One region of the Halomonas sp. HAL1 genome, then DNA from elsewhere that is predicted to be linked to it. Evidence: predicted binding sites of a transcription regulator. Region 1 holds the regulator's gene; the other holds the start of a gene.
What was found. The regulator PhoB, encoded in region 1, activates phosphate uptake and scavenging genes when phosphate is short. The targets are predictions, from matches to a motif close to TGTCATANNNNTGTCANA.
Positions count from the first base shown of each region.

Region 2: phnD (phosphate/phosphite/phosphonate ABC transporter substrate-binding protein) is a predicted target of PhoB. The motif match lies at 2,792-2,809, and genes of this name have one in related genera.

Region 1 covers NZ_CP130610.1:4,147,115-4,151,538, forward strand. The annotation lists gene phoR (phosphate regulon sensor histidine kinase PhoR) at 289-1,575, opposite strand; gene phoB (phosphate regulon transcriptional regulator PhoB) at 1,578-2,267, opposite strand; gene ubiA (4-hydroxybenzoate octaprenyltransferase) at 2,375-3,268, opposite strand; gene Q3Y66_RS19305 (chorismate lyase) at 3,304-3,927, opposite strand; gene Q3Y66_RS19310 (NAD(P)/FAD-dependent oxidoreductase) at 3,966-4,424, shown strand, end outside.
Region 2 covers NZ_CP130610.1:250,113-254,536, reverse strand. The annotation lists gene phnE (phosphonate ABC transporter, permease protein PhnE) at 1-822, opposite strand, end outside; gene phnC (phosphonate ABC transporter ATP-binding protein) at 819-1,664, opposite strand; gene phnD (phosphate/phosphite/phosphonate ABC transporter substrate-binding protein) at 1,743-2,720, opposite strand; gene Q3Y66_RS01185 (bifunctional diguanylate cyclase/phosphodiesterase) at 2,840-4,424, opposite strand, start outside.

The sequences.
Region 1 (4,424 bases):
ATTACCGCTTGGTTAAGAAAGAAGGGCTTATTATAAAAGCCAGCATTTCCTGCGGTCGTCTTCCTTATCTTTAACAATGCAGCGGGCATGCCAAATGCCAAAAAACAGGATAAAGCAATTAAAAATCAATGTATTAATTAAAACAAGCCAAGCTGTAGCGTTCTGTTAAAATAGAAATACCAAGCTTAAAAGCTGTGTAAAAATGGCACATGAGTAAACTCTTACCAACCTTACATGCCAATATTACACACCTTTACAGGTATGGTGCGAGAGGTCGCTTACGGAGCCCTATACAAGACGTGAAGCGGGAAATGAGCAGCGAAAAAGCGCCCCTTTACCCGGGTGGGATTCAATCTGTAATTGCGCATCGTGGCGTAATAGTACGTGCTTAACGATCGCCAAGCCTAAGCCCGTGCCGCCAGTTGCGGTGCTACGGCCTTTATCGACACGGTAAAAACGTTCGGTTAGTCGGGGAATATGGACGGGATCGATGCCTTCACCATTGTCTTCCACATCAATACAGCCGCCGCCAGTCGCGCTAGCTTTCCAGCGTAAGGTGATGTGGCTACCTGCTGGCGTATAGCGAACGGCATTGAAGGCGAGGTTAGAGATGGCGCTACGAATCTCCTGTTCACTACCCAGCAGGCGTGCATCGCTTTCAAGCGCGACAGTAATGGTATGACGCTGATTCGACAGCGCCAGCGCATCATCACAGATGCTTTGTAGCAAAGGCCCTAGCGACAGCGGATGGTGATCTTTCCCCCCCTGGTCGATTTCTAACCGAGAGAGCAGCAATAGATCATTGACCAGGTTTTGCATTCGCTGCGTCTGTTCCTGCATCTGGTTGATGCTTTTGCCCAAACGCGGAGGCAACTGGTCAGCAATATCGCTGTAGGTTTCCAGATAGCCGGAAAGGACGGTTAGCGGCGTGCGCAGCTCGTGAGAGACGTTGGCAACAAAGTCGCGCCGCATCTGTTCCAGGCGATGCAAGCGCGTGATATCCCGGGCCATTACCAGCCGTTCATCGTCACCGTACAGGGTAATTTGATACTGCAGGATTCGACGCTCGTCAATCGGCGATGTCAGCGTTAGCGGCTCGCCATACTCCCGCGCATTGAAGTAGCGGATGAAACTTGGCTCGCGCAGTAGGTTGGTAATGTGCTGACCACGATCATGGGCAGTTTGTAGCCCTAGCATGTTCGTTGCAGCGCTGTTCCACCACTCTAGATCACCGTGGCGGTCGAGCATGACCACACTGTCACGCATCGCTTCAGACGACTCTTGAATACGGGCCAAGGTAGCACGCAGCCGACTTTGCGTTATACGCTGGCTTTTCTGATAGCGGTATAAACGATCAAACAATTCACCCCACATACCGTGAGCGGCAGGCGGCTCATCGTGAGGATGTAGGGTTAGCCATAAATAAAGTTCGCGTAGCTGCCGCAAGTGATAAAACAGACATACTGCAAGCCCTGCCGCAAGCCCTAGCCCTGCTGAGCCCAATAACCAGCCTAAACAAGTACCCAGTGTGGCCAGCCACGCTAGACGCCACAGTTCACGGCTCCATAGGCGCACATTTACACCCGTGCAGAGAAACGGTATCCGGTACCCCGAACCGTTTGAATCAGGTTTTGATGCACATCGCCCAGCGCTTTTCGTAAGCGTCGAATATGCACATCGACCGTACGCTCTTCGACATACACATTACCACCCCATACTTGGTCAAGCAGTTGGCTACGTGTGTAAGCGCGCTCTTGATGGGTCATAAAAAACTGCAGCAGACGATACTCGGTCGGACCCATTTCCAACGCTTTACCGTGAGCGCTTACCCGGTGGCTTACCGGATCAAGCAACAGGCCATTAATCTCAATCGGGTCCTCAACGCCACGCGGTGTCGCACGACGCAGCACCGCTTTCAGCCGTGCCACCAATTCGCGTGGAGAAAAAGGCTTGGTGATGTAATCATCGGCACCGGCTTCAAGCCCTTGGATCTTATTATCCTCTTCGCCTTTAGCGGTCAGCATAATAATCGGGATCTCGGCGGTAGCTTCTTCGCGCTTCAAACGCCTAGCCAGCTCAATACCGCTGGTGCCAGGCATCATCCAGTCAAGCAGCAATAAATCAGGTTGGTGGTCAACCACCATGGCATGAGCATCCTGGGCGTTATCTGCTTCGAGCACACGGTAGTCAGCCATTTCCAGCGCTACCGCGATCATCTCGCGAATCGACGATTCATCATCGACAATCAGAACGGTTTTGGCGGTCATACCAGAGCCTCACGGTGTGCAAAAAAGCCAGTTCAAAGAAAAACAGTTCAATGACATGTCAGTGACGATAACACCATGACTTGATGACAGTTACATGACAATGGCAGTTACTGACCCGCCGCAGGCCACCAACTTAGCGCAATACCAGTAAAAATCAGCAGCCCCGACCAGTGATTATTCAGAAACGCCTGGAAACAGGGATCCCGCTCCTGATAACGAATTAAGCGCTGCTGATGCAGGAAAGTTGCCGCCATTGCAGCGAGCCCTAGCCAAAAGAACCCACCTAACCCGACCCGCCAGCCTACCCATGCCAGCAACCCCAGGGTGGCTACCTGGAGTAGGCCGATTATCAGGCGATCCGCGTCGCCAAACAGCACGGCTGTCGATTTAATGCCAATTTTTAAATCATCGTCGCGATCGACCATGGCGTATTGCGTGTCGTATGCCACCGTCCATAGCACGTTTGCACAGAAAAGCAGCCATGCTTCCAACGGCACATGGCCCAGCACGGCGCCAAAGGCCATTGGAATTGCCCATGAGAATGCCGCCCCCAGCACCACCTGGGGAAAATGGGTATAACGCTTCATGAACGGGTAAATAACTGCCAGAAATACCCCGCCCAGCGAGAGCAGCACCGTAAACCAATTAGTCAGTAGCACCAGAATAAACGCTGCGGCCACCAAACCAATAAACAGCAATTGAGCCTCGGTTTCGCTGATTCGACCTGTGGCGAGCGGGCGATGCTTAGTGCGTTTCACATGGCCATCGAAATGGCGATCTGCATAATCGTTCACCACGCAGCCAGCCGCGCGCATGACGTAAACACCGGCCACAAAAATCAGCAGCACATCACGGCCGGGTACCCCTTCAGCGGCAATCCACAGCGCCCAAAGCGTCGGCCACATCAACAGCCAAGTGCCAATGGGTCGATCCAAACGCATCAGCTGTATAAAATCTGCCACGCGAGCCCATCCCTTCGGCCGCAACAGTGAACGATCCATGCTTACCTCACGAAAAATAAGATGCAGGCGCTAGCCTAGCGCGATGGCAGATCAAGGTCATCCGCCATCGCACGCAAAAAATACTCCTGCACCAATAACGACAGCCCACCGTGATTACCGCCGTGATAAAACACTGAACGTCGGCCCCAGGTACAGTCACTTTCGATACCGTTCATACGAGCAAATAAGGAGGATTGGGTAGTGGCCTCAAGCGGCCCGCGAATTAAACCTGGCTGACGAAATAACCAACTGCCTAGCGAGCGCTCACCTAACCCTTCCAAACGCTGGCCCTTTAACTGAGTAAGCGGGGCGACGGAGCGCGCCACCACCCACGGCGTTTCATCCAAGCACAGCGCGACTTCACGCAGCCATGCATAGCGTTTGGGAGCAATGCCCAACGCCCGTGCCTCATCCGCTCGCGGCCAGCCTACGCCCTGGCGTAGCAGTCGAACGCGAAACTGCTTTTCACCTCCTGCGGCTATTAAGCGGGCGGTTAATGAGTCGGTTGAGGCAACCCACTGCCACCAGGAAGTACTCATGGCAGGTCGCGCCGCATCAACGGGCCGCCAGCGCGAAAAGTGAGGAGTTTGCCGAAAAGCTGCAGGCGTCACCAAGTTCTCCAGGGCAATAAACGGGTCGGCTAGTGTAACATGCAGCACTAACAGGCTTTTGTTTCAGCGACTTTTTTGGTGTCTGCATGCCCACCTCACAACCAGAGCTCTCTTCATCCCACGCTGCGCTGGTCATTATTGGCACGGGAATGGCCGGGATTGGCTTAGCCCGGGCACTGCGCCGTCTCGGTGACCAGCGGTCAATCACGTTGATTAGTGCTGACAGCGGTGACGATTACAGCAAACCGTTACTCTCCACCGGCTTCGCTAAAGGCCTAGCGCCCAACAAACTGGCCCAGCGAAACGCTGCCGAGCTGGGCGATGAGTTAAACGCCCGCATCATTACCCACACCCCCGTGGCGGCACTGGATGTGGATAACCGGACACTGCTTCTCGACGCTGGACAAGCGCCCAACTATGAAAAACTAAGCTCTTCAAAACTAAGCTACGAAACACTGGTATTAGCCACCGGCGCTGCCCCCAGGATGCCGTTCAGCATCGACCCCAGCGTAGCCCCACGCTGCTTCACCATTAATGACCTAGAC
Region 2 (4,424 bases), 350 kb from region 1:
GCTTGAGCTGTACTCGCACAGCAGCACAATAGCGATGATAATCAATAGAATGGCGGCAGACGTATCGTACTCATAGCGGCTCAGCGAAGTATTCAGCGTCGCGCCGATACCGCCCGCCCCGACAATGCCGATCACCGCCGACTCGCGGAAATTGATATCCAGTCGATAAACCGAAAGCCCGATCAAACGCGGCATAACCTGCGGCTGAACCGCATGGTTCATGGTTTGCCACCAGCTTGCGCCGGTTGCCCGCACGGCTTCCACCTGACGCCAATCCAGGTCTTCAATATCTTCCGCCAACAGCTTGGCCATAAAGCCAATCGTCGCAAAGGCCAGCGTGATCATTCCCGCCAGCGGCCCAAAGCCGAACATGACCACAAACAGAATCGCGATGATGATCTCTTGAAAGGTGCGCGAAACGGCAATAATCGCGCGACACACAAAGTAGATCGGTAGCGGTGAAATATTGCGCGCGGCCCCTAAGCCCACGGGAATCGCCAGCAAAACGCCCAAAACCGTCGAGGTGAGCGTCATGGTCAAACTTTCCATCAGGCCCGCCACAATATCGCTCTGACGGCTAACAAAATCGGGCTGCATAAAGGCGCCCAAGAAGTTAACCGCCCGCCCCGCGCCTTCCGCTACCCGCGCCCAGTTGACTTCTACCGAGGCGAGCGCCAACACCAAATAGATCATCGCGCCAATCACCAGCCCCCAACGCAAGCGCGGGTTCTCAACCATTGGCAGGCGCCGCCACTGCCCCCGCTGGGCCGCCTGTTGGCGCGCCTGCTCTTGTGTTAGCTGCGTCTCTGCCCGTTCGTTCATTGAGCACTCCCTGCTGCCATCGGCGGCAGGCCGCGCTGATAAGAAGCCGCTTCTGAAGTATCGTCAGACGTGTCGCCGTCCATCGGTTCAGGAGTTGTATCCCAATCCTCTTCGCCATAAATGGTCGTGAGCATCTCACTGGTGAGCTCACTAGGCAGGCCGTCAAAGACAATTTTACCAGCCCGCAGGCCGACAATTCGGTCAGCAAACTGCTGAGCCAACGCGACATCGTGAATATTGATGATCGCCGCCAAATCACGCTCAGCACACAGCTCGCGAATCAGGCGCATGATTTGGCGCGAGGTTTTCGGGTCGAGGCTGGCGGTAGGTTCGTCAACTAGCAGGAGCTTGGGGCTCTGCAGCAGCGCCCGGGCGATACCGACACGCTGACGCTGGCCGCCGGAAAGCGCATCGGCGCGCTTATCGATAGCGTGAGTAAGCCCGACCCGTTCAAGTAGTCGAAAGGCTTCGACCACCGCCTCCTGGGGATAGCGACGCAAAAAACTGCGCCAAAAACCAACATAGCCGAGCTGGCCGGAGAGCACGTTCTCCATCACGGTGAGCCGGTCTACCAGGGCATACTCCTGGAAAATCATTCCCATTGAGCGTCGTGCTTGGCGAAGCTTATGACCTGAGAGCTTGGTCAGCTCGGTGTCTTCCAGGCGAATGCTGCCCTGAGTAGGTTCAACTAACCGGTTTACACAGCGAATCAGGGTGCTTTTGCCCGCGCCTGACGGCCCAATCAGCGCCATCACCTGGCCGTTGGGTAGCGTGAGCTCAATGTCCGTTAGCGCCCGATCCCCGGTGGGGTAGCGCTTGCCTACGCCGCTAAGTGTTAACATTTTTCCCACCTCGTATATATAGCGAAACGGCCAGAAAGGTTAGCCTTCCTGGCCGAGCAGTACCGTCTACCCAATCGATCAGTCGCAGTCGTAAGTCACACCGTTAGCATCAGCAATGGTGCGAATAACCGACCAGTTTTCCTGATAGGTAATCGGAATAAACTGCGCTTCACCGGAGTTGGCGAATTCGGATTCAAGGGCAGTGCCTTCCCAGTCGTAGCTGAAGAACGCATCCTGAATTTTCTCGGCAAGTTCCGGGTTCAGGTTATTCGCCAGCCCGTAAGCGGTGGTGGGGAAGGTATCGGAGGTGTAGATCACTTCGTAATCGCCCTCTGTCACAACATCACGTGCCAGCATGCGGCGTGCCACTGAGTTGGCGATGGCAGCGGCGTCGTAGTCTTCGTTCACCACACCTAAGATAGAGTTGTCGTGGGAGCCAGAAAAGGCAGTTTCAAAATCTTCGCCCGCTTCCATACCGTACTCGGAGCGCAGCAGTGCAGAGGGCGCGCGGAAACCGGAGTTAGAGGTCTCAGACGTAAAGGCCAGTTGGCGACCCTCTAGATCCTCAACGGACTCAATGCCGCTGCCAGGATAGGTGATGATCTCCATTTCATAGCCAAAGCTGCCATCGTCTGCCGCCATCATGGCAAACGGACGGAAACCACCGCAGTTGACCGCGACCGGTACACCACCGGTGTTAAAACCGGCGACGTGCAAGCGGCCAGCGCGCAGCGCTTCCTGCTGGGCGGCGTTGGACTGCACGGGGAAGAACTGAACTTCTTTGCCGGTTGCTTCGCTTAGGTGCTCCAGGAAGTCAGACCATACGTCGGCGTAAACCGCTGGGTCTTCCACTGGCGTGTAGGCAAACACGAGCGTATCGGGATCGGCCCACTGTGACTCATCGCTAGGCGCATCAGCGATCATATCGCCATCGTTATCGACATAACGCGATGAAAGATCCGCTGAGGCATTCACCGCGACCAACGCGAAAGCGCTGGCAACGGCGGCGCTGATCAATGTGCGGGGAAGCGCATGGGCAAGTGAGGAGATCTGCATGGGGCACCTAAAGTGTTGTTAAAAGATAGCCACAATCCTGACCACTTCAGATGACAACGGCGGGGCATTTATATGACCGCTTGGTGACGATTTTGCTAACGTAACATGACATTGACGCTTTACTGGCTAACGCAGCTACCGCGACGCTCAACAAACAGGCTGTTACCAGGAATTTTTTTGGCTTGATGCTTCAGTTCAGACAGCTCAGCGGCAATATCCAGCGCTCTGCAAGTAGCTGTATCGGTAACAGGTTTTACTGCAATCGACACGCTGACAAAGGGGAAAAACGTCACGCTATTTTGTCGGTTTTCAATCTGAATCCCGCCTTTCAGCCGGTCCGCTTCTTCATAGAAACCGGGGGCCATCACTTCAAATGAGCGCAGGATTTGGCCGCAAACACTTTCCCAATGGCTGGGCGGTAGCAACATCATAAAATCATCACCGCCAATATGGCCGATAAAACCACCCGCGCTTTCCACCTGGGCCTGCAGCAGCCGCGATAGCGAAATAATCACCTGGTCGCCCCGGGCATAGCCGTAAGCATCGTTAAACGCCTTAAAATTATCCAAATCGACATAAGCGGCCGCAAAGCCCTGCTCGGCGGCTAAATAAGCGACCAGCGTTTCGTTAATCAGGATATTGCCCGGCAAGCCGGTCAGCGGATTGGCATGGCGTGCTTGGCGCACCTGAATCGCGGTGATTTCACGCAAAAGGTCAACGATATTACCCATGCCCACGTAATCACCTTCATCATTGGTGATCACAAAGTCTTCCTGCTCAATATCATGGCTATCGGTCAGTTGCTGGCTCAACACCTCAAGCGGGGTATCTGCTTCAGCCACCAGCATGCGTACATCGGCCACGTCCAATACGCAGCGCTTGGCATACAGCGCATGGCTATAAGGGTTGGTGAACAGGGTTAAAAAAGCATTGCGACGCACCACTGCCACGGGCTTACCGTCCTCCAATACGGCCACACAGCGCAAGCTGGGTTGGCGGCGAAACCGCTCGGAGATGATTGGCACTGCACAGTCAGTGGTGATGGCCTCAATCGTGCGCAAAATAGAGCGCGCAGTGCGGCCAGCAGGGCTTTTTAACTGAGTTGTCGCGGGCAGCAGCATGTTGAGCTGTAAAGGCGGCTGCGGGCTTGGCCGCGCAAAATAGAAGCCTTGCAGTAGCGCAAGACCACGGTCGAGTTCCCACAAGCAGAGATGCTCCGCCGCAGTCTCCACGCCTTCGGCTATTAGCTGGCAATCCAAGCTGCGCGCCACATCAAGAATCGAGCGAAGAAATTCGCGCTTCGCAGGCTCCTGATCAATCCCTGAGATAAAGTGCCGATCAAGCTTGACGAAATCAGGCCGCAGCTCTGACCAGTGGCGCAGGCTTGAGTGCCCTGCCCCCAAGTCATCCAGCGCCACCTGAAAGCCCATGTCACGGTAATGATCCACCGCTTGGCGCATTAACTCATAGTCATGAATCGGCACATGTTCGGTGAGCTCAATCACTACTCGCTCTGGAGGCAGGCCGCTCTCGCGAATGAAGCCCAACGTTAAGCCTTCGCGAAAATCACGCTCAACGATGGTTAACGGCATGACGTTAAGAAAGAGCAGGCCGGGCAGTTCAAGTTCGGCAAAGCGTTGAATCGCCAAGCGTCGGCAGAGTAAATCTAACTCCACTAGCTGCCCTGCCTGGGTGGCCACATCA